Regions from separate parts of the Bacillus bruguierae genome, predicted to be linked through region 2. Evidence: a T-box and tRNA genes for the amino acid it is inferred to sense, from the RefSeq annotation. Region 2 holds a T-box; the other holds one or more tRNA genes.
What was found. A T-box is a leader RNA that pairs with one kind of tRNA and senses whether it is charged. The one in region 2 lies ahead of metG (methionine--tRNA ligase), so its partner is inferred to be a tRNA-Met.
Positions count from the first base shown of each region.

Region 1: it has a tRNA-Met gene. The T-box ahead of metG (methionine--tRNA ligase) is inferred to sense a tRNA for this amino acid. The anticodon was not compared.

Region 1 covers NZ_JBAWSX010000025.1:25,727-38,530, forward strand. The annotation lists gene mfd (transcription-repair coupling factor) at 1-38, shown strand, start outside; gene spoVT (stage V sporulation protein T) at 174-710, shown strand; gene WAZ07_RS24555 (putative polysaccharide biosynthesis protein) at 948-2,549, shown strand; gene yabN (bifunctional methyltransferase/pyrophosphohydrolase YabN) at 2,561-4,024, shown strand; gene WAZ07_RS24565 (RNA-binding S4 domain-containing protein) at 4,037-4,318, shown strand; gene yabP (sporulation protein YabP) at 4,391-4,681, shown strand; gene yabQ (spore cortex biosynthesis protein YabQ) at 4,678-5,331, shown strand; gene WAZ07_RS24580 (FtsB family cell division protein) at 5,328-5,687, shown strand; gene WAZ07_RS24585 (S1 domain-containing RNA-binding protein) at 5,775-6,233, shown strand; tRNA gene WAZ07_RS24590 (tRNA-Met) at 6,401-6,474, shown strand; tRNA gene WAZ07_RS24595 (tRNA-Glu) at 6,486-6,557, shown strand; gene spoIIE (stage II sporulation protein E) at 6,884-9,361, shown strand; gene tilS (tRNA lysidine(34) synthetase TilS) at 9,712-11,142, shown strand; gene hpt (hypoxanthine phosphoribosyltransferase) at 11,139-11,681, shown strand; gene ftsH (ATP-dependent zinc metalloprotease FtsH) at 11,769-12,804, shown strand, end outside.
Region 2 covers NZ_JBAWSX010000003.1:328,594-341,397, forward strand. The annotation lists gene WAZ07_RS08270 (ferritin) at 1-304, opposite strand, end outside; gene WAZ07_RS08275 (MazG nucleotide pyrophosphohydrolase domain-containing protein) at 368-682, opposite strand; gene WAZ07_RS08280 (LOG family protein) at 755-1,333, shown strand; gene WAZ07_RS08285 (Dps family protein) at 1,548-1,988, opposite strand; gene WAZ07_RS08290 (DUF3920 family protein) at 2,221-2,655, shown strand; gene WAZ07_RS08300 (pirin family protein) at 2,987-3,685, shown strand; gene WAZ07_RS08305 (M4 family metallopeptidase) at 3,834-5,483, shown strand; gene WAZ07_RS08310 (metal-sulfur cluster assembly factor) at 5,649-5,963, opposite strand; gene WAZ07_RS08315 (class I SAM-dependent methyltransferase) at 6,090-6,890, opposite strand; T-box leader at 7,008-7,280, shown strand; gene metG (methionine--tRNA ligase) at 7,332-8,972, shown strand; gene WAZ07_RS08325 (DedA family protein) at 9,183-9,797, shown strand; gene WAZ07_RS08330 (hypothetical protein) at 9,911-10,264, opposite strand; gene WAZ07_RS08335 (DUF3938 domain-containing protein) at 10,612-10,989, opposite strand; gene WAZ07_RS08340 (YitT family protein) at 11,189-12,082, opposite strand; gene WAZ07_RS08345 (hypothetical protein) at 12,287-12,571, shown strand; gene yidC (membrane protein insertase YidC) at 12,600-12,804, shown strand, end outside.

The DNA.
Region 1 (12,804 bases), on a different contig from region 2:
GTTTAAAAGACGTGAAAAAAGAAGAGATAAATGCTTAAATAAGAATAAAAAATACAATTCGGCGTGTATAGAAGAACTAATGTGTAAAATACTATGCTTAATAGTTGGTGGTTTTTACATGAACAGGTAAAAGCACCACTTTTATCATCAGTAGAAAGTGAGGCAGCATTAGAATGAAAGCAACTGGAATTGTACGTCGAATTGATGATTTAGGAAGGGTTGTTATCCCGAAAGAAATTCGCAGAACTCTCCGTATTCGGGAAGGTGACCCGTTAGAAATTTTTGTTGATCGCGATGGAGAAGTTATTTTAAAGAAATATTCTCCAATTAGTGAATTAGGTGATTTTGCTAAGGAATATGCAGATGCTCTATATGATAGTTTAGGACATAACGTACTTGTTTGTGACCGCGATTCAATTATCGCTGTCGCTGGCGTGTCAAAAAAAGAATACTTAAATAAAAGCGTTGGGGATTTAGTTGAGAAAGCAATGGAAGAACGCAAATCAGTTGTCATGACAGATGAAAGTGAAATTTCTATTATCGATGGAGTGGCTGAAAAGGTACAATCTTATACAATCGGTCCAATTATTGCAAATGGCGATCCGATTGGAGCTGTTATTATTTTTTCAAAAGAAGGAATCATTAGTGATGTAGAACATAAAGCCGTGGAAACAGCAGCAAGCTTCCTAGCAAAACAAATGGAACAATAAAGCTTAGCTAACCATCAGTGAGTGTTTTTTTTCACTGATGGTTAACTGATCCCACCTGTGTTTCTACGGGCGGTTAAGCTTCGTGATACACCGCAATGTACCGTGGAATTATATATCTATGTAAAGGTAGCATTTTGCTACCTTTTTTATATGATCACATTGAAAGTCGAAAGCTGTTTTTTTCTTTGTGATATAATACGTAGGATGAGTATAGAAAAAAAGGGAGATTGCATGGTTATGGAGACGAAGAAGTACCACGCTTTTTGGCGCGGAGCAATTATATTAACAATTGCGAGCTTTGTTACAAAAGTATTAAGCGCCTTTTACCGTATTCCATATCAAAATATAGCTGGTGATATTGGTTTTTATATTTATCAGCAAATTTACCCGTTTTACGGGTTTTGTTTAATTTTAGCGACATATGGTTTTCCAATCATTATTTCAAAAATGATTGCAGAACGTTTAGAGCGAGGAGAACGGAAAGAAGCAGAGGCCATTATATGTATTTCTTTTTGGTTTTTATTAGCTATTGGGATCATAGGATGTAGTGTATTATTTTTCGGTGCACATACAATTGCATCTTTAATGGGGGATGCTAATTTAGAAAAGCTAATTTGTGTTATTGCATTTTCTTTTTTATTAATGCCATTTCTTTCGGTAGCACGAGGTTATTTTCAAGGGTTTGGAAATATGATACCAACAGCTGTATCACAGGTAATAGAACAAACGATTCGCGTATCCATTATCGTATTCTTGTCATTATTCCTTATAAAAAAAGGGGTTGATTTATATACGGTGGGAGCAGGTGCTATGTTTGGCTCTATAGCAGGTGGTTTTATTGGTGTGATTGTATTGCTGTTTTATTTGCGAAAGGACTTTTGTTCTATTTTTCTGCAAAGCTTGAAAGGTATTTCAAATAAAAAGACCATTATTCGTACGTTGTTTTGGCAAGGGATTGCGATTTGTGTTAGTAACTTAGTGTTAATTTTTATACAAATGGCAGATTCTATTTCACTTTATAGCTTACTTGTTCAGAATGGAGAACCGGTAGAAATAGCAAAGATGTTAAAGGGTGTATATGATCGCAGTATTCCTCTTATGCAGCTTGGGACGGTCGTGACAACATCGTTTTCACTTTCTTTAATCCCAATGATTACAGCTGCAAAAGAGAGAGGAGATCAAGTGTTCATTCGCGAAAAAATACAGCTAGCAATTAAAATTACATTTGTAATTGGACTTGCTGCATCACTAGGACTCGCGAGTATCATTCGTCCAACAAATATTATGCTATTTGCAAATGGCAACGGCTCTGTTGTGCTGGGAATTTTAGCTGTTTCTATTCTGTTTAGTTCATTAGCAATTACAACTGCATCTATTTTGCAAGGGTTAGGACAAACCGTAAAACCAGCCTTGTTTGTTGTAATTGGCGCATGTGTGAAATTGTTACTAAATTATATGTTTGTTCCGTATTTTGGTGTAATTGGTGCAGCTGTTGCAACTGTGATTGCGTTGTTGTGTATTGCTATATTGAATAGTGTATTACTGATTCAAGTTGTTAATGAGCCACTTATACAGAAAAAACCCATTGTAGGTGTAACAATCGGAGCATTAAGTATGGTGTTAGTGCTTGCTGGATTTATGTATATGTTTGAGAGGTTTGGATTACAAGCTAACGAGGCGCATAGAGGATTGGCCGCGATTCAAGCGTTACTGTGTGTCGGTGTTGGTGGTTTACTATACGTATTTTTAATTTTAAAGCTACAAGTATTTACAGCGCAGGAACTTGGGGCGGTTATGAAACATGAAAAAGTACAAACTTCGCTGAAGAAGAGTGGATAGAGGTGGGCATTATGAAAAGAACAATTACGATTGTAGGATTAGGAGCTGGTGAATTAGATCAGCTTACAATGGGTGTATATCGAAAAGTGAAAGAAGCAGCACATATGTATGTTCGAACAAAAGAGCACCCAGTTATAGAAGAACTCGAGAAAGAAGGTGTATTATACACATCTTTTGATGCTATATATGAAGCATATGATACATTTGAAGAAGTGTATGAAACAATTTCTAATACATTGATTCAAAAAGCTAAGGAGACAGATATTTTATATGCAGTTCCGGGTCATCCGCTCGTGGCAGAACGTACTGTACAACTTTTACTACAAAAAGGAGAAAAAGAGAATATTGTTGTGCGCGTCGAGGGTGGGCAAAGCTTTTTAGACCCAATGTTTGCAAGTTTGAAAATTGATCCAATTGAAGGATTTCAATTGATTGATGCGACGTCATTTGAAAGAGGACAATTAGAGCTTCGTCAGCACTTGATTTTCTGCCAAGTGTATGATTCATTTATTGCATCTGAGGTCAAACTAACATTAATGGAAATGCTTCCGGATGATTATGAAATATATATTGTGACTGCGGCTGGAACATCATTTGAACAAGTGAAGAAAGTGCCGCTCTATTTATTAGATCATGAGGCAGAGCTTAATAATTTAACGAGTGTGTATGTGCCGCCAGTGTTAAATCGACAATCATTATATCAAGAATTTGATGTATTACGCGGTATTATCGCAGAACTACGCGGACCAAACGGATGCCCGTGGGATAAAAAACAAACGCACCAAACGTTAAAGAAATATTTAATTGAAGAAGCATATGAAGTATTAGAGGCTATCGATGAGGAGGATGACGATCACCTTATTGAAGAACTTGGTGATGTGCTCTTGCAAGTTATGCTTCATGCACAAATTGGTGAAGATGAAGGTTGGTTCTCGATTGACGATGTCATTCACACGTTGTCTGAAAAAATGGTACGCCGTCATCCTCACGTATTCGGAGATGTTAGTGTAGAGACCGCTGATGATGTTGTTACGAATTGGGAAGAAATTAAGAAACAAGAAAAAGGAAATATAAAAGAGTCTATCTTATCAGGTATTCCGAAGAGTTTACCACAGTTAATGCGTGCTTATGAAATTCAAAAAGAGGCAGCGAAGGTTGGATTTGATTGGGATAATGTCAAGCCAATGATGGAAAAAGTAGATGAGGAATGGGAAGAGTTTCAACGTGAAGTGATAGCTATGGATGAAGAGAAAATGTTGGCGGAATTTGGTGATTTGGTATTTGCATTTGTAAATATTGCTCGCTATTATAAAATCAATCCAGAAGAAGCGCTTCATAAGACAAATGAAAAATTTATGAGCCGTTTTTTATATATGGAAGCAAGGGTTGCTAGTATAGAGAAGGAAATGAAAGATCTTTCTTTAAAAGAGCTCGATGCATTATGGGAAGAAGCAAAGCGAATAGAGAATGAATAAGGGGGAGTCGTTATGCGTTTAGATAAATTTTTAAAAGTTTCTCGTCTTATCAAAAGAAGAACACTAGCAAAAGAAGTTGCAGATCAAGGTCGAATTATGATTAATGGTCAAGCTGCGAAAGCAAGCTCGACTGTAAAGGTAGAAGATGAATTAACGATTCGTTTTGGTCAAAAAGTTGTTACGGTAAAAATTAATGAATTAAAAGAAACGACAAAAAAAGAAGATGCTGCAAACTTATATACTGTTGTTCGTGAAGAGAAAGTTGAAGTAAAAGCGGAAGATAGCTTGTTCTAAATAATTTTGTCCCCTCATACATTGATACTAGTATAAAGTTATGGGGGGATGGACGTGAACAAAGGATATTCAATGTCGTCTTCTAATCAACAAAATGTTACTGTAGAACATGATATCGTAATGAAAGGAAGACGTGTTCTTGATATTACAGGAGTCAAGCAAGTAGAAAGTTTTGATAGTGAAGAATTTTTGTTAGAAACAGTTATGGGCTTTTTAACGATACGCGGTCAAAATCTACAAATGAAAAACCTTGATGTTGAAAAAGGGCTTGTGTCCATTAAAGGGAAAATATATGAGATGGCTTACATTGACGAGCATCAAGGGGAGAAAGCTAAAGGATTCTTTAGCAAGTTGTTTAAATGAGCTTAACGGTTCAATTATATACAATGCTTTCAATGATTGGGATGGGCGCTTCGCTTGGAGCAGCTTTAGATACATATCACCGTTTTTTGAAGCGCGGGGAGCGAAAGCGTTGGCTCGTATTTATTTATGATATTTTATTTTGGATTGGCCAAGCTCTCGCTGTGTTCTATGTATTGTTACTTGTAAATGAAGCAGAGTTACGTATGTATGTATTTTTAGCATTACTTTGTGGTTTTGCAGCATATCAAAGTTTGTTAAAGTCATTGTACATGAAAGTATTAAACCTTTTAATTTACATTTTTGTTCAAACATTTTATTTTTGTGTTCGTGTTGTCCAATTATTTATTGTTAAGCCAATTACGATTTTGATTCATTTAATTATAGCATTTGTGCTATTTTTATTTCGTCTTTTAATTGGAATTGGAACCGGTTTATGGAAAGTTATTATAGCAATATTACGTTTAGTATGGAAAATTACTTTCATCCCTGTTCGATTTGTTTGCCTTGTTATATGGAAACCTCTCCCTAATCATGTTAAAATTTTTATAAAGAGACAAGCAGGACTTTTGAAATATTTCAAGAAAATGAAGAAGCATATATTCCTAATTTGGGAACTTATAAAAAAGAAGTTAGGGGGACCTCGGAAATGAGGGAACTGAAGCAAAGGTATGTACTAGAACAGAATCCAAAGTCTGTTAAAGAACATATAATACAATCGAACGGAAGCAGAAGACGCATTTATCGTCGATTAGCTTTATTTTTTGCTTTTGCTTTTATAGTTATTGTAAGTCTCAGTGTGACGTTCTATAAACAAAATAGTACGATTAACGCTAAAGAAGCAAAAGTAAAAGAACTGGAAAAAGAAACAAATGTGCTAACGACGAAAGGAAAGCAGTTGAAAGATGAAATCCAAAAATTACATGATGAGAATTATGTTTTAGAGATTGCTAGAAGAGATTATTACTTTTCAAAGCCCGAGGAGATAATTTTTCCCATTTCTAAGTAGTAGGTGTTGTATTGACACTATATTTTAAGATTATATATAATGAAGTAAAATTTGACTTTTTAACCACTAAGGAGGAGCGTTTTTTTTATGTCAATTGAGGTAGGCAGCAAGTTACAAGGTAAAGTAACAGGTATTACGAATTTTGGGGCTTTTGTAGAGCTGCCAGAAGGATTAACTGGTCTTGTTCATATTAGTGAAGTTGCAGATAATTATGTGAAAGATATTAATGATCACTTAAAAGTAGGCGATCAAGTAGAAGTAAAAGTTATTAATGTTGAGAAAGACGGCAAAATTGGTTTATCTATTAAAAAAGCGAAAGAACGTGAAAAAACAGAAGGTGAACAACGTGATAATCAACGCGCTGGACGTCCTGGGCGTAATCGCTCTTTTAACAGAGACAATCGCGGTGGCGGTGACAACCGTAACCAAAAAGAAACATTTGAGCAAAAGATGGCTCGCTTTTTAAAAGACAGTGAAGATCGTTTAACTTCTTTAAAGCGTAATACGGAGTCAAAACGTGGCGGCCGTGGCGCTCGTCGCGGGTAAAACTTGCTGTTTATTTTAAAATAAAGAGAAGCACCCAGAGTGTTCACTCAGGGTGCTTTTTTTATGGCGAAAACAGCATATAGAAAAAACAATAAAAAATATTTAAAAACATGTTGACTTTGAATGCTATTTAAGATAATATACTAATTGTCCGTTAAATACGACATGGCGGTGTAGCTCAGCTGGCTAGAGCGTACGGTTCATACCCGTGAGGTCGGGGGTTCGATCCCCTCCGCCGCTATATATTTTAACGGCCCGTTGGTCAAGTGGTTAAGACACCGCCCTTTCACGGCGGTAACACGGGTTCGAATCCCGTACGGGTCATCATTGGAAAAGATCATGCATAATTTGCATGATCTTTTTTTGTTCCATTATTTGTGGGCAGTTATCCCAATTGATGAAAAAATGAGGGAAGTTTCACTTTATGTTAAGGATTTGTAAAGTTATGCGCTTCTTCTACAAAAACAACTAATATTTTTTGAATATTCAATAATCAGTTAAGGGATTTACGTGTAACTCTGTATATATATGATGTTATTTTGTATAAAAAGTCGAACAATTATTGTGCTGCCAACTGTTATTTTGACAAAAACTCCGCGAAGTACATTTTATAATTACAAGTAATAAAATGTGCAGGTGGTGTTCAAAATATGCCAAGAGCAGGAAGGAATACTGTCAATCCAAATTCTGGTGCGCTTGCTATAGGTTGTGGGCAAATGACAGCTGAAAAGTGGACAAGCAAATTGAGGATGAAATTGGAACAAATTTTCTTTCGTTGGGGATTTGTGGTTGCGTTAGTTGGTTTTCTTTTAGGACGAGCATATATTTTAACGAACATTTTACCGTTTGCTTTGCCGTTTTTCGCTGCTGTATATGTGATGAAACGTGATAAAATGGCTCTTGCGTTCCTCGCTTTAATGGCAGGCGCGTTTTCGGTTTCATTAGAAAATCTATTCTTTGCCTTTGCATCTATATTTACATTCTTCATCTATAATATTTTCTTTAGTCGTTTTACAAATAAGACGATTGGGCTTGTCCCGTTCCAAGTATTTATTTCTGCATTAACAGCCCATCTTATCGTTGTTTATTTTGCACAAGAAACCATTGGTATGTATGATTTGCTTGTTAGTACAATTGAAGCAGGGTTAAGCTTCGTATTAACAATGATTTTCTTGCAAAGTGCCCCTCTTTTAATGGAACGAAAAGGAAAACAACAATCATTAGAAACAGAAGAAATTGTTTGCTTAATTATATTGCTAGCATCTGTATTAACGGGTACAACAGATTGGTTTGTTTATGATTTATCAGTTCAGCATATTTTTACGAGATATTTAGTATTAATATTCGCGTTTGTGGCAGGAGCGGCAACAGGTTCTACTGTGGGTGTTGTAACGGGTCTAATTTTAAGTTTAGCAAATGTAGCGAGTTTATATCAATTAAGTTTACTGGCGTTTTCTGGATTGTTAGGCGGCTTACTAAAAGAAGGGAAACGGATAGGGGTAAGTTTAGGTTTATTAATTGGAACAAGTTTAATTACATTATACGTAGATAAACAAACAAGTATTGTAATGACGCTATTAGAGTCGGTAGTGGCGATTACATTGTTTTTATTAACACCTAAGTTCATCGTTGAACGTCTTTCTAAGTATATGCCAGGAACACAAGAGCATTCTAATGATCAACAACAATATTTGAGAAGAATGCGTGATGTAACGGCAAATAAAATTAATCAGTTTGCAAATGTGTTTGAAGCATTGTCTAATAGCTTTTCTATATATGGATATGTAGAAGATGAGGATCAGGACACAGAGACGGATTTGTTTTTAAGTACAATTACCGCTAAGACATGTCAGACGTGCTTTAAGAAGGATCAGTGTTGGGTTGTGAATTTTGATAAAACGTACGACTATATGAAGCAACTTATGAACGAAACAGAGGAAGGTACATTACAAAGTAATCGTAAATTGCTCCGTGATTTTGAAAAATACTGCGTGAGAGGAGCGAAAGTAACAGGTTTAATAGAAGATGAATTAGGATACTTTTATGAGGGACAAAAGTTAAGGAAGCAAATGCGTGATAATCGTAAAATTGTTGCTGAGCAACTTATGGGTGTTTCGAAAGTAATGGCAGATTTCTCGAAAGAAATTCAAAAGGAAAGAGAGAATCATCAAGTACAAGAGGAACAAATTTTACAGGCATTTCGTGATTTTGGTGTAGAGATTGGACATGTTGATATTTATTGTTTAGATCGAGGGAACGTTGATATTGAAATGATGATTCCTGCTGCATGTAATCAGTACGGGGAATGTGAAAAGCTCGTTGCTCCAATGCTGTCTGATATTTTACATGAAACAGTTGTTGTGAAACATGAAGAACAATCAGCGTATCCAAATGGTTACAGTACAGTATCCTTTGGTTCAGCTAAAACATTTTCTGTAGATACAGGCCTTGCTACAGCAGCTAAAGGAGGGGGATTTGTATCTGGTGATTCCTATGCCATGATGGAATTAAGTGTGGGGAAATATGCGCTTGCTATTAGTGATGGGATGGGGAATGGGAGACGGGCACATATGGAAAGTAAAGAGACGGTGAAGTTGTTGCAAAAAATATTGCAATCAGGTATTGATGAGGAAATTGCAATTAAATCCATCAATTCAATTCTCTCGCTGCGGACAACGGAAGAAATGTTTACAACATTAGATTTAGCGATGATTGATTTGCGTGATGCAAATGCTAAGTTTTTAAAGATTGGTTCTACACCAAGTTTTGTAAAGCGTGGCAATCAGGTATTTAAAATAGAAGCGAGTAATTTACCAATGGGGATTATTGAAGACTTTGAAGTGGATGTTGTTGGCGAACAATTAAAATCTGGTGATATTTTAATCATGATGAGCGATGGGATTTTTGAAGGTGCGAAACATGTAGAGAATCATGAAGTGTGGATGAAACGGAAGATTAAAGAATTAGAAACGGAAGATCCACAAGAGATTGCTGATATTATTATGGAAGATGTTATTCGTACTGATAATGGATATATCAATGATGACATGACAATTGTTGTAGCGAAAGTAAAAAAGAATATGCCGAAATGGGCTACGATTCCTATTGTTAGTAAACAGGCGCAATAAAATGAAACTTCCATCATCAGGGGGGCTTTATTTTCCCCTGATGAAAATTGTGGATAGTTATTTTCTACATGCCTCTTTTCGTTTCTTACAATTTTGAGAAGCGAAAACATTAATAGCTTACTGTTCTTTTGATTTAAAAGAGGAAAGTATCAGGGCTCAGGGATATACTTGAGGCCTGTTTGTTATATATGTATATTTACTTTTGTTTATTTCTGCATGCAAAGAAAAAATTCGTATGTAAGATAAATTGTGAAATTTATACATCTTTGTTTTGCAGAAAGCTTGTAAAAGTTGTACCATTATATCAATGGTATGCTATCGTTTTAGCTCAATGAAAGGTGATTGCAGCATTGAAAGATGAATTTGTTAAAAAGGTAGATGCTTTTGTAGAAAGGCATAATTTATTAGAAGCGCATTCTACGGTTATTGTTGGTGTATCAGGAGGGCCTGATTCTTTAGCGCTTTTCTTCTATTTGTTAGAGAAGCGTGAAGAGAAAAAATTGCAAATTGTAGTAGCACATGTTGACCATATGTTTCGTGGTGAGGAATCACAGGAAGATTTACAATTTGTAAAAAACTTGTGTGAAAATCTTAATGTTATCTGTGAAACAATACAAATTGATGTGACGCAGTATCAAAAACAAAATCAAATGAGTGCACAAGTTGCAGCGAGAGAATGCCGATATGCATTTTTGGAAAGAATAATGAGAAAATATAATGCACAGTATGTAGCTCTTGGTCATCATGGTGACGATCAAATTGAGACGGTTTTAATGCGTCTTGTGCGTGGAAGTACTTCGAAAGGCTATGCTGGAATTCTTGCGAAACGCGCTTTCGATAAAGGTTTTTTGATTCGGCCTTTGTTAGCAGTAACGAAAGCAGAGGTTCTTGATTATTGTAAGAGAAAGGATGTTGTCCCTCGTATTGACCCTAGTAATACAAAAGAAACTTATACAAGGAATCGATTACGGAAACATGTTCTTCCTCATTTAAAACGGGAAAATCCAAATGTTCATGAGCGTTTTCAAGCTTTTAGCAAGTTTATGCAAGAGGATGAAGCGTATTTGCAGGAATTAGCTTTTGAAAAAATGAATAAAGTAATTAAGGAAAAAGACACAAAAAGAGTTGTCTTATCAATTCCTGTATTTGAATCTATGCCTATACCTTTACAAAGGAGAGGGATTCAACTAATATTAAACTATCTTTATGAATATAAAATTCCATCTTCGCTTTCTTCTGTACATATTGACAAGGTGATCGAGTTTTTCAAACGAACTCATCCTTCTGGTATGCTTCAGTTCCCGAATGGATTGGAGATTGTTCGTACATACGAAGAATGTAAATTTCGGTTTAGGGAAGAAAAAAATGCTTTCGCTCCTCATGTTTTACAAGTGCCTGGAAAGGTAACATTAGTAAATGGTGATGAGTTTGTAGTAGAGATTAGCGATTGTGTCCCTAGTATGGTGAATGAGATGATGTTTGTTGCAAAACATAATGAAATAACATCGCCACTTACTGTTCGTCCGAGAGAAAACGGCGATCGAATGTCAATTCAAGGTATGAATGGTACGAAGAAGATAAAGTCTATTTTTATTGAGGCGAAAGTACCGAAGGAAAAAAGAGCAGACTGGCCAATTGTTTGTGATGCGAGTGGGAATATTATTTGGGTTCCATTGTTGAAAAGATCTGCATTTGCTATTTCGCAAGAAACAGTAGATAAGGATACATATATTATTATTCATTACAAAAGCAAGGAGTCTTCCAGGAGGATAATGAAATGATGAATCAAGATATTGAAAAGGTATTAATTTCTGAAGAGCAAATACAAGAAAAAGTAAGAGAGTTAGGTGCAATTCTTGCAGAGGATTATAAAAACACAGTACCTCTTGCAATCGGTGTACTAAAAGGTGCAATGCCATTTATGGCAGACTTATTAAAACGAACAGATACATATCTTGAAATGGATTTTATGGCTGTATCTAGCTACGGTCATTCTACTGTTTCAACTGGTGAAGTAAAAATTTTAAAAGACCTAGATACTTCTGTAGAGGGACGCGACATTTTAATCGTAGAAGATATTATCGACAGCGGTCTTACATTAAGCTACTTAGTAGACTTATTTAAATATCGTAAAGCAAAATCTGTGAAGATTGTAACGTTATTAGATAAGCCAACTGGCCGAAAAGTTGATCTTAAAGCAGACTATGTTGGGTTTACTGTTCCACACGAATTTGTTGTGGGGTATGGATTAGACTATAAGGAACAATATCGTAACCTTCCTTATGTTGGTGTATTAAAACCGAGCGTATATTCCAATTAATAATATTAAGCATAACAATTGGATAGGAAAGTTTTTCTATGTTACTATTTACTATTATAGTTTGTATGCTGTGAGAGGAGGTTAGGGATGAATCGGATGTTCCGTAATACCATCTTTTATTTACTTATATTTGTAGCGGTAATTGGTATTGTGAGCTATTTTAATGGTTCACAGCAAAAAACAACACCAATTAGCTACGATAAATTCATTGCTAAACTTGAAAAGGGTGAGGTTCGTAATGTACAACTTCAACCGAAAAATGGTGTATTTGAAGTAAAGGGGCAACTGAGTACTGAGAGTCAGGAAAAACAGTTTGTAACTTATGCCCCTAACACTGAAGAATTACAAAAGAAAATTAATGACAAAGCACAAGGTACAGAAGTGAAATATCAACCAGCAGAAGAAACAAGTGCTTGGGTAACATTCTTCACTTCCATCATTCCTTTTGTAATTATCTTCATTTTATTCTTCTTCCTACTTAACCAAGCGCAAGGCGGCGGTAGCCGTGTTATGAACTTCGGTAAAAGTAAAGCGAAGTTATACAATGATGATAAGAAAAAGGTTCGTTTTAGAGATGTAGCTGGAGCGGATGAAGAAAAGCAAGAGCTTGTTGAGGTTGTAGAATTCTTAAAAGACCCTCGTAAGTTTGCAGAGATTGGTGCTCGTATTCCAAAGGGTGTTTTATTAGTTGGACCTCCAGGGACAGGTAAAACATTACTTGCACGTGCTGTTGCAGGTGAGGCTGGCGTTCCATTCTTCTCTATTAGTGGTTCTGATTTTGTAGAGATGTTCGTTGGTGTCGGTGCTTCTCGTGTACGTGACTTATTTGAAAATGCAAAGAAAAACGCACCTTGTATCATTTTCATTGATGAAATTGATGCGGTAGGTCGTCAGCGTGGGGCAGGTCTTGGTGGTGGTCACGATGAGCGTGAGCAAACATTAAACCAATTGCTTGTAGAAATGGATGGTTTCGGAGCTAATGAAGGTATTATTATCGTTGCTGCAACAAACCGACCTGATATTCTTGACCCAGCGTTATTACGTCCAGGACGCTTTGACCGTCAAATTACAGTGGACCGTCCAGATGTAAATGGTCGTGAGGCAGTGCTTAAAGTACATGCGC
Region 2 (12,804 bases):
AAATACGTTTTGTAACCTCACGCTCGTGCTCAAGGGCGATTTCAAAAGCTGATAAAATCGATTCGTATTCGTTATTTGGATGATCAAATCCAGTAATGATTGCACGCTCACCGCGATCATTAATATAATTGTACAGCTTCATAGCATGGAAACGCTCTTCCTCTGCTTGTACAAGAAAGAAATTTGCAAATCCATCATAGCTCTCTGATGTACAGTATGCTGCCATTGCCATATACACATGGGCTGAGTAAAATTCAAAATTCATTTGATCATTTAGTGCTTCACGTAATTTTGGAGATAACATAAAAAGACCCCTTTCATATTATTACAATATAATCATATCATAGTTGAAAATAATTCTCATTTATTATTTGAATCGTTTGGAAAGTTTTTTCACGTGTGTTTCCATAATATCTTGCAAATCTAGGTTATATTTTTGCGCTAAAATTATAAGGTTTCCTAGTACATCTCCAAGTTCTTCTTTCAACTCTATTGTTAATTCTTCTTCGCTCTTCGTCGTTTCATCTGGGCGATCGCGGCCGATTTCGATAGCACGCACAACGCGAGAAACTTCGCCAACTTCTTCCGCTAAAAAATTAACGCGAATAAAAGAATTATATTGGGCCCAGCCCCGCTCATGATAAAATTGTTCCACCCATCTTTGAAATTCATTCGTATCCATCCTTTTCTCATCCTCCCAATATGTAGTATGATTACATTGTAGCATAACAATATATAGTTTTGGGGTGGAAGAATGAAACGGATTTGTGTGTTTGCAGGATCGAATGTTGGGGAGCGTCTAGAATTTCAAACAGAAGCTCGTCAGCTTGGAAAGATACTAGTTCAAAATAATATAGAGCTTGTATACGGCGGCTCTTGTGTTGGATTAATGGGAGAAGTAGCAAATCAAGTATTAGAGCTAGGGGGCCGTGTAACAGGCATCATGCCGCGTGGGTTATTTAGAGGAGAAATTGTTCACCACGGTTTAACGGAACTAATCGAAGTAGAAACAATGCATGAAAGAAAATCGAAAATGAGTGAACTTGCTGATGCATTTATTGCATTGCCAGGTGGATATGGAACATTTGAAGAGTTGTTTGAAGTTGTATGTTGGTCACAAATCGGGATTCATGAAAAGCCTGTTGGATTGCTCAACATTGCAGAATTCTACACACCATTATTACAAATGGTGGACCGTGCAGCAGCAGAAGGATTTATGAATCCATCAAATAAAGAATTGCTTGTTTCTGCACAAACAGCTAACGAATTATTTGTGGAGATGAAGAGTTACAAAAGACCAGTTATGGGTAATAAGTGGAAACAGTTAACATGATGAAAAACCGAGTGGAGTGTCCCACTCGGTTTTTTTGTATATTTTTCTTGTCAAATATTAGAAAAAGCGCCGATATATTGGCGCCGCCTTTCTTATGATCCAGCTTCACCTCCTAGCCCCTCATGTCTAAGAACCTTCCACACGAGAAGGTAAAAAGCACCTTCTGTGTGAAAGAACCTTAGCCAACGGGGCTAAACAGTCGGCTCCGCTTTTCTTATTGATTCAAGAATGCGCGCAGCATCCATGCGTGTTTTTCAAGTTCTGTGTAGATGCCAAGTAGTAGGTCAGATGTCATTTCATCGTCTGTATCTTGTGCGATTTCCATGCCTTTTTTTAGTTCGCTTAGCATCATTTCGTAGTCCTTCATAATCGCTTCGACCATCCCTTCTGCAGTTTCTCCGTAAGCTGCCTCTTGAACAGAAGATAATGTTAAGTATTCTTTCATTGTTGCTACTGGTTTGCCGCCAATTGCTAAAATACGTTCTGCGATTTCATCGATGTGCGTAGCTGCTTCTGTATAAAGTTGTTCGAATTTCTCATGAAGTGTAAAGAATTGAGGTCCTGTAACGTACCAGTGGAAGTTGTGTAATTTTGTGAATAAAACGTTCCAGTTTGCTACTTGTTTGTTTAATACTTCAATTACTTGTGTGTTCATGTAATCAATCCCCTTTTAAATTATTATACTGTTTGTTAATGTGGTCAATTTCTTTTTAAATTATTATTTTATACTATTTACTAATTTATAATAATTATAATGTAATAACAGGTATAAAATCAACTCTTTTTGCATATATAATTTTAAAATATTTTGTAACGCACATGTATGTTTAAAATAAGAGCTAATGTGACATACAGGTAACAAAGAGTAAAGAGAAAGGAGAATGAAAATGCAGCTCCCATTTCAAAGGATATATCAACAAGCTGGGAACTGGTATGTACTTGATGACGATTTTCCATGGGATATAAATCAAGTAAAGAGAGATGTTTTCTCGTTAATTGAACGACGTGAGGTACCTGTTATTTTCTGTGATACGTGCGAAACGAATGATGTGTTAATACGATTAGGAGAAGAGGAAGAAGAATTTTTATTTCCTTTGAGCGGATTTTATCATAAAGAAAAGCGGCTCATTTTTGTTTGTATGTGGGAGAAGTATGAGAATGTATTAGAAACATTGTTGCATGAGTTTCGGCATGATATGCAGCATGAACATAAGTTATTGTATGTTGGGGATGAAATGTATGAAAAGCGGTGGATTGAAAAAGATGCAAGGGTATTTGCGAAGAGAAAGCTGAGAGAATATAGGAGAAGGTATGTGAACTAAAACATAGTATATACTATGTTTTAGTTTTTAACTTACAAAAAGAAAGTAATTGACATTTATTAAGTTTAGTTCTAAACTGTAGTTACAAAGCTTAGTGAGACGAATCAACATGTAAAAGATGAGATTTGTCTGCTGCACAATTTAATGAATTAGTATAAATCGGACAGGGGACATACAGAAGTAGTTCCCCCGTAAGAAAGTTTTTAAGCAATCCAATTTTGTAAGCTCACTCGTGAGGAGCAGAAGCAACTGCTGGAATTATTAAGAAAGTTACAGTTATAAAAAATTTCAAATAAATATCTCAAATTCGAGATAATATGAGGTGAAAAATATGTTTAAAAAAATTGATCATAAACAAATGGGAAGAGCAAATCACGGTTGGTTAAATACACATTTTCATTTTTCATTTGCAGATTACTACAATCCAAATAATATGAGATTCGGTGCACTTCGTGTTATTAACGATGATTTAGTAGCAGCACAAACAGGATTTGAGATGCATCCGCACCGTGATATGGAGATTATTTCTTATGTAGTAGACGGGGCATTAACACACCAAGATAGTATGGGAAACCGCGGAACAATTGAGCGTGGACATGTGCAATATATGAGTGCTGGAACAGGCGTCTTCCATAGTGAACACAATTTAGGCGATGAAACATTGCGTCTGCTGCAAATTTGGATTTTACCAGACCGTGCTGGTCATACACCAAATTATGGTGAATTTAAATTTGATTGGGATAAACGTGAGAATACATGGTTCCACATGGTTTCACCAATTGATGGCGGTGCACCGATTGAAATTCATCAAGATGCAAACTTGTACTCTCTTGCTTTAGAAAAAGGAAAAGAGATTGTGTTCTCAGTTGGTGAAGGGCGTCAAGCTTATTTGGTTCAAATTGAAGGAGGCGGCGTTGTGAACGGTGAAACATTAGGGACGAGAGATGCAGCAGAAGTAATTGCGGAAGATATTCACATTCAAGCAACGGAAACAGCTCATTATTTGGTAATTGAGATGAAGAAACAATAATTGTAATAAGCGAGTAGCGTCTAAAAAGGACGCTACTATTTTTTGAATATTCTGTCGAAATTTTCTAAAAATTCAATTAAAGGTTATTGCTAATTTCTCTAGAACTGTATAAAAGTGTAAAACAATTTAGGGATGGGGAGTGTTGTTTTTGAAAAAGAAGGTTCTATCTTCAACGTTAGCTTTGTCTATGGCTTTAGGAGCATTTGCGACATTAGGTACGTCACGTACATATGCAGATGAGCAAAAAATTCAATACAACCAAGAGTTCCAGACACCATCTTATATTGGGGAAGAGTGGAAAGCACCGGAAGGATTAGATAAAAAAGAAACGGTGTTTGAGTATTTAAAAAGTAAAAAAGATATGTTTAAATTAGCGGGAAATATTGAGAAACATTTTGAGGTCGTTAGCGAAGAAAAAGATGCAGAAGCAGAAACAACACATGTGAAGCTTATTGAAAAACATAATGGTGTTCCTGTATATGGATCTGATCAAACAGTAACGCTAGATAAAGATAATAATGTAAAAGCATTTTTCGGACAAGTTATTCCGAATTTAGAAAATAAAAATATCCCATCATCTGCGAGCATTTCAGAAGATGAGGCCGTAAATATTGCAAAGGCCGGTATTGAGAAAGAAATTGGAAAAGTAGATAACTATGATGGTATTAAGAAAGATTTATATGTATATGAAAAAGATGGACAATATTATCTTTCTTATCTTGTAAAAGCATCTACTTCAAATCCAGCACCAGGCTATTGGCATTATTTTGTTGATGCAACAAACGGAAATGTAATTGAGAAGTATAATGCGATTGATCATATTACTGGGTTTGGTTACGGTGTATCAGGAAATCGCACAATGTTTGAAATGTCCCGAAATGAAAAAACAGGTGCTTTTCACTTATTTGATGGTACGCGTGGACAAGGTGTTCATACATTCGATGCGAAAAATATGAATCCATATTTATTTGATTTACTGTCGCAATGGTTCGGATATACAGGGTATGAAGTTGAAAGCAAAAACAAATTCTTTGAGGATAAAGCAGCTGTCGATGCTCATGCTAACGCTGCGAAAGTATACGATTATTATAAGAAAACATTTAATCGTAATTCTTATGATAATGAAGGGGCAAAATTAATTTCTACTGTTCACGTAGGGAAGAACTGGGATAATGCAGGGTGGAACGGTATCCAAATGATGTACGGAGACGGTGATGGAAAAGAATTTATTCCATTCTCAGCAGGACTTGATGTTATTGCGCATGAGCTCACTCACGCAGTAACAGAGTACTCTGCAAATCTAGAATATAGAAATGAATCTGGCGCATTAAATGAATCGTTATCTGATATTATGGGTGCAATGGTTGACCGTGATGATTGGGATATGGGAGAAGATATTTATGCACCAGAGATGCGAGGAACTGTACTGCGTTCTTTAAGTAATCCGGCTTCTATTCCAAATCCATTAAAGCCAAGTGAAGGCTACCCTGATCATTATAGTAAGCGCTACAAAGGAACGATTGATAATGGCGGTGTTCATATTAATAGCAGCATTAACAACAAAGCGGCATACTTAGTTTCTGAAGGTGGTACGCATTACGATGTTACTGTAAATGGTGTAGGCCGCGAAGCAACAGAAAAAATTTATTACCGCGCTCTTACAAAATATTTAACTGCAAACTCAAACTTTAGCATGATGCGCCAAGCTGCAATTCAAGCGGCTACAGATTTATATGGCCAAAATTCTAAAGAAGTACAAGCTGTAAAGAAAGCATACGATGCAGTAGGTGTAAAATAAAGTGAAACTTCCGTCAGTGGGGATTCTTCATCCACCACTGATGGAAAGCCCGCCCAATCGGGCTTTTACGGGCAGTTTTCTTCCTGGTTTTCCTATCCTTTACTGCCCGTTAATGCGGGGTAAGAAACGAAAAGACCTGATTTCATATCAGGTCTTTTTTATCGTTTAATCACGAATGCCTAATGCAATTTTAGCAAATCGGGACATGCGATCTTTTGTCCATGGCGGATTCCAAACAACATTTACTTCAATTTCATTTAATTCAGGAACATTTGTTGCTAATACCTTTTTGACATCAGATACGATTTGTCCAGCCATTGGACAACCAATAGAAGTCATTGTCATTGTAATAACAGTATTATGTTGTTCGTCAGTTGTAACATCATATACTAACCCAAGATTTATAATATCGACGCCAAGCTCAGGATCAATAACAGCTTCTAAATTGGCATATACTTTATCTTCCAAAGTTTGAGACATATAAGCACCTCTAATAATAATTGATATTTGTTCTCATTATAATGGATTTGCAATAAAGATGCAGTGATCTAGCTCATAGTATTTTTCATATAGAAAAAAACATTCTGTGTTATGAGGAATGCCTTTCTATATATTTTTGGCGATAAGTGTATAAAGTCCAGGGATACGATCTTCAATTCCGTTCGGAGCATGAGGGGGGAAGACCCATTTTTGTTTTGGACCGCATTCTTCTGTGAGCTCCTCGATGCGGAGTCCCGATTGCGCAATTTTTGTTACAATTTCGCCTAATGTCCATCTGCGAATCATGTTTTTGGGTAAAGAGTTACGCTCTGCTTCTGATAAGAGCATACTGTAGGCTACATCTACTTCGATTACATCTTCATGAAAATAATTGCCACTTGCAACTACTTCGTTATTTTCTATTTGCACTAGTTTTGTGTACAGTGGATGATAGTCGCGTAAAATAAATGTTCCACCTTGTTTTAGTAATTGAGAAATGATTGTAAATAAAGGCTTTAAATCTATGAAATAGTGGAGCACACCAAGCTCGAGTAATACTACATCAAATGAGCCGATTGTTTTTTTGATATGGAGCACATCAGACACAATGTATTCAATATGTGTTTTGGTAGCTGCGGCAAGCTCTCTCGCATATTTTGCGTTGCTCTCTGAAATATCGACGACCGTTACCTCTGCTCCTAGCAATGACAGAGCAACCGCCTTACTCCCTTTTGATCCCATTAGATTTATAATTCGTTTTCCTCGTACATCATCTATGTAAGGCAAATAATAAGCGACTTCAGCAGCGGGATTTTCTCGTATTTGTTTTCCGTAAGAATACGGCGTTCCGTGGCGATTTGTCCAAGCTTCATAAGCTGATTTGTTCCATCCTGTTTTATTCATTGCACTTAATTGTTGTTGATTCAATCCTATCGCTCCTTTCTGTGAAGGTATATAGTTTCCTTATAAAGGTGAAAAATCCTGCTTTTTATTTACAAAAAGTTTGATTTTTCTGTACAATTTTCATACAATGTATATTACATATGAAAAGCGTTGAAGAGGAAAAGTAGAATGACCCCATTCTTTCCAGAGAGCTTCGGGAGCTGAAAAGAAGCAAGAATGATCATTTGAACAATGGCCTCTGAGCTTCGTCCTGAACTTATCACTTGATAATAGTAGGCGGCGACGAGCGTTGACTCTCGTTATCAAAGTCACAGTATACGAGCAATGATTGCTCCGTACTTGTAGAGGTCAATTGTGTGAGCAATTGACGAAATAAGGTGGTACCACGACTGTATATACAGCCTCGTCCTTATCTTTTTAGAAGATAAGGACGGGGCTTTTTTATTTTTAAAGGAGGAATGTAGGATGAATATTTTTATTGGAGGCGCTTGGCCATATGCAAATGGATCGCTGCATCTTGGTCATATTGCTGGTTTACTGCCAGGAGATATTTTAGCTCGTTATTATCGGTTAAAAGGGGACAATGTGTTATATGTATCGGGAAGTGATTGTAACGGTACACCGATTACAATTCGCGCTAAGCAGGAGAAGGTAAGTGTCAAAACAATTGCGGATCGCTATCATGAAGAATTTAAACGATGTTTTCAAGCGCTTGGTTTTTCATATGATTATTATGCTCGTACTGACTCTGTTTCTCACCATCAAGTCGTTCAGAGCATTTTCTTAGAGCTTTTAGAAAAGGGATTGATTTATAAAAAGACAGTAGAGCAAACATACTGTGAGACTTGTGTACAATTTTTGCCAGATCGTTATGTCGAAGGGATTTGTCCGCATTGCGGTGCAGGTGCGCGTGGTGATCAGTGCGATGCATGTTCTGCTATTTTAGATCCGATAGATTTGCTAGAGAAAACATGTAAACTGTGCGGCACTGCGCCGATAATTAAGGAGACAGAGCATTTTTATTTTGCATTAACGTCATTACAACAGAAGCTAGAAGAATATGTAGAAGCAGTAAAGAAAAGCGGTACGTGGCGTGAGAACGCTCTGCAATTAACACTGCGCTACCTACAAGAAGGTTTACAAGACCGTGCTGTTTCAAGAGATTTACCAATTGGTGTGAGAGTTCCTGTTTCTGGATACGAGGATAAGAAGGTGTATGTGTGGATCGAGGCTGTGTCTGGTTATTATTCAGCAAGTAAACAATGGGCACAAGAAACAAACAGTGATGATTCACCATTTTGGCAAGAGGATACACGAACGTATTATGTGCACGGCAAAGATAATATTCCGTTTCATACAATTATTTGGCCAGCTATTTTGCAGGGAATACAAGTGAAAGCATTACCTGCATATATTGTTTCGAATGAATATTTAACAGTTGAAAAAAGAAAGTTATCGACGAGTAAAAACTGGGCTGTTTGGGTTCCGGAAATTTTGAAGGAATATCATCCGGATTCGATCCGTTATTTTTTAACTATAAACGCACCTGAAAATCGAGATACGGATTTTTCATGGCGGGAATTCATTTATAGTCATAATAGTGAATTGTTAGGAGCGTATGGAAACTTTGTAAATAGAACGTTGAAGTTTCTTGAAAAATATTATGAGAATACTGTACCGACTGGTCAAGTGAATGAGGAAATGGAAGAAAAGCTAAAGGGATTATACGTTGAAGTAGAAGAGTCTATTGAAAAAGCGCATTTTAAACAAGCGCTAGAGACGATTTTTGAACATATTCGCTACGCGAATAAATATTTCGATGAAAGGCAGCCGTGGAAGCAAATAAAAGAGGATAAGATAGCGTGCGATGATACAATGAGAAACTGTATTCACCTTATCGTGAATTTTGCCCGAGTATTAAAACCGTTTCTTCCGTTTTCGTCTGCACAAGTGCAACAAATGTTAGGAGTTTCCCAGAACGGATGGAATTATACGGTGGAAAGCCCAGTTCGTATTTTGAATGTGTCACCGTTATTTGAACGCATTGATGTGAAGAAAATTGAGGAAGAAGTGAAAAAGTTGAACGAATCTTTTCGTGATAGATGAGAAGTGGAACTCGCTTTGGTTCAACGTTTGTGCAATAAACGAATGAAGATAAGTATTGTTTAGTAATTTGCAGAATGTTTTCTCCTTACAAAAATGTAAGCTTATTGTAAGTTATTACAATAGCAGTTTTCTAGAAGTTTTTATACAATAAAAATACAAACTAAGTACGTTATAGAAGATTGCGTATCAGCAGGAAAAGGAGAGGTCGACATGGAATGGATTCACGAATTATTTCAACAGTACGGCTACTATGTTGTACTTGTTGGACTACTGTTAGAATATATTGCACTTCCGTTTCCGGGAGAGCCAACATTAGCTTATGCGGGATATTTAGCGCATACAGGTGAGTTACACTTACCATTATTAATCTTCTTCTCCTTCTTAGGGACAAGTGTTGGGATGACAATTCAATATTTTCTAGGGAACAAGCTTGGTATGCCATTTATTCAAAAGTATGGCAAATATGTTTTTCTAACGCAGCGCAAAATTGATTTAACGCGAAAGTGGTTCGATAAGTATGGGTATTCCTTAATATTTATTGCGTTTTTTATTCCTGGTGTGCGTCATTTTACAGGATATTTTGCAGGAATTATTAATTTACCATTTCGCCGCTTTGCGGTAACAGTCTATAGCGGGGCTTTGTTTTGGGTAACGTTCTTCTTAGTAGGCGGTTATTGGTTAGGTGGCAACATAGATGCAATTTTTGGATTGCTTGAAGATCATATCGGAAAGATTATTATTGGTATTGTGGTGATTGTGGCGGTATGTGTAGCTGTCCGATTCCGTAAAGAAATTAAGCGTGTGTTTGCACACACAGTAAATTAAAATGATCCATTTCATGTTGAGAAAGGCAGTGCTTCTGTTGAGAGAAGCGCTGCCTTTTTGTATAGGTAAGCTAGTGTGTTGTTCATTATCGGTAAGAACAGAAATGTATGTAGTTATAATATAAAACCAAAGGTAGGAGAGACCCAAAAAACAGAGATAACAGAGAACCAAAAAGCGGTAGTACATATTTGTATAAAGCTCATTGTAATTGCTACTACATTCTTTTTTAATACACTTATAACAAAAAGTAAGCTGTAAATGATGATAACAATACTCCAAAATGCATTGATAGAAATTGTAATAGGCAGTGACTCTTCAGGTATTCCAAGAATGAGGAACAAAATAGGTGTCAAAACCATAAGAAAGGGAATACAAGCTAGCAGGGTAAAGGGTATACTTCTATCACGAATACCTTGAATTACTAATAGAAGTGCAAATAATATAATCGACAAAAGTAATAATGCCATAATACATACTCCTCTTCATAATAAAAGTGTAATTTTACACTTTTATTGTAAGTTATATTATAGAATATGTAAATACGTTAAAAAATGATGATATGAAAAATAATACAAGCACATTTTTGTTATGAATTGTTTGTTAAAAGGAAAAGGCCAAGTTTATAGAGTGATATACAAGCTTCTGTTGTTGATAAGATTATGCATAACTTGTTGGCATATAGAATGGTGAAACTTGTATTTATAGCGATTCAGTTAAAAAAACAATAGAAAAAGGCCACCCTTCCTCAAAGCTAACTGAGTTAGGATGGCCTTTTTCCTCTTATTTCTATAATTAGCGGTAAACAGCCTTGCTATTAAGAATTACTTTCCGCCTGAACATGACTGTCATCTTGTAGCAACTGAAAGATATCTGCCATGAAAAATGCGATAAACCAAGTCCAAAGACCATGGAAGAAGGCTGTGCTAATCTGCAGCGGTAAGTCATAATTCGTTGTTGAAAATGATATACAAGCGCCGACGATACCGATCATTGTTAAAAGCGTCGTTTTTCTAGCATTTTCTGCCTGGTTGAAAAAGAAGAAAATAAACGAGCCTAAAACGGAAGCGCTTACAACGGAATCAATACCATTAATATATAAATTTTTACCAATATGAGTATTTGTCCAAAAACATAAGAGACCGCCTGCTATGGCAAATAATGTTGCGATAATAAGTTTTATTTTTTGGTTCATATGTTCTACTCCTTTATCATCATAATTTGAATAGGAGAACCTAAATCTTATTTATTGTTTACTCATAGTATAACATGTTTTAGATTCGAATTAAAATAATTATCAGATATTTTGAATTTTGGTATACGTTATCCAGCAAAGCGCTTTACTTTTTTATAAAGTGAAAATAAAAGCGCAAGGACATCATCCTTGCGCTTTGTTATATACGTTTAAATCGTCCGACTACTTCTACTGTTTCTGTAATATTAATAAAAGCATAGCTATCAACGTGCCTTATCAGACGTTTAATTTCTCCTAGTTCATAGCGCGTAACAACTGTGTAAATCATTTTTTTATTATGATTTGTATATCCACCGACAGCATCAACCATTGTTACACCGCGAATCCCGTTTTGGAGCAATGTATTTTTAACGATATCTCCTTTTTCTGTAACGGTCATCACTGTTAATTTAATGTGCTTTGTATGAATGGAATCGATTACTTTACTTGCTACAAATCGGCTGATGAGTGTGTAAAGTGTAATATCCCAACCGAAAATAAAGCCAGCGATTACAAGTAGAATGAGGTTAAAGACAAATATAATAGATCCAATCGAAATATCTCTATGTTTTGCCACAATTAACCCAATAATATCGAATCCGCCTGTCGAAGAAGCAAAGCGGAAAATGATTCCTGTTGCAGCCCCGCACAGTACACCGCCAAAGACAGAAGATAATAAAATATCATCTGAGATTTGATGAACGGGAATGATGTTCATAGCAAGCGTCGATACAGTAACAAAGTATGCTGTTAAAAAAGTCGTTTTCTTTCCTAAATAAAAATAGCTAAGAAAGAGAAGTGGAATGTTTAATAAAAAGATGAGTGCACCAATGTTGTAGTGCATTAAATAACCGATAATCATCCCAACGCCAGTAAAGCCGCCACTAATCATATGATGTGGAATAAAAAACATATTCATTGAAACCGCATAGAAAATTGAAGCAACTAAAATAACAATAAGTTGAATTACAAATTCTAAATGCCATGTTTTTGCAGCTGGGAATGATAAAAAGGCGGTATCGGGAACGAAATCGGCGTCTCCTAGTTGGCCCATGTCTATTTTCATCTCCATATTCGTTTTTGATTACAAGAAGAGGATAATGCTTTTTTCAACAACTGACAATAGTTTTATTATTATGCAAAAATTTTATAAAATTTTTACAACTTAAACGCATGTATAAAAACATAAATATGTAAAATATAAGGAATTTACATGTTGAAACAGTATGATATAATCCTGTCATAAGGATGTGAAGAGATGGAATTTCTATTGCAAGATGCAATGTTATATATATCTGTTGTAACAACGGCACTTTGTTTATTAGAAGTTTTGTTTCTCACTAATGTTTCGCGTTTTGTACGCCAGCAAACATATAGAGGGAGACAGAAAGCTTTCGCATTTGTTGAAACGTGCGAGAAGCATATAGGGAATATCTCGTTTTTCTCTATCTTTTATAAACACGGAATGGCCCGCTCAGTCCGCAGGCAAGAAGCAAGTGGAGAGAGTGATGATGTAGGTCCGTATATACCAATGTTTCGCTAACGAATTATGAAACATTGGAGGAATATATATGTTCAAATCATACCGAGCTTGGCTCGTAAGTTTATCATTATTACTTGTTGTTGTTTTATCAGGGTGTGGTAATGCAAATGCGAATGCAAATGCAGCACCAATTGATGCGAATAGTCCTGGATTTTGGAATCACTATATTGTATATCCAATTTCTGTTATGTTGCAGTTTGTGGCACACCATTTGCCGAATCATAGCTTTGGGA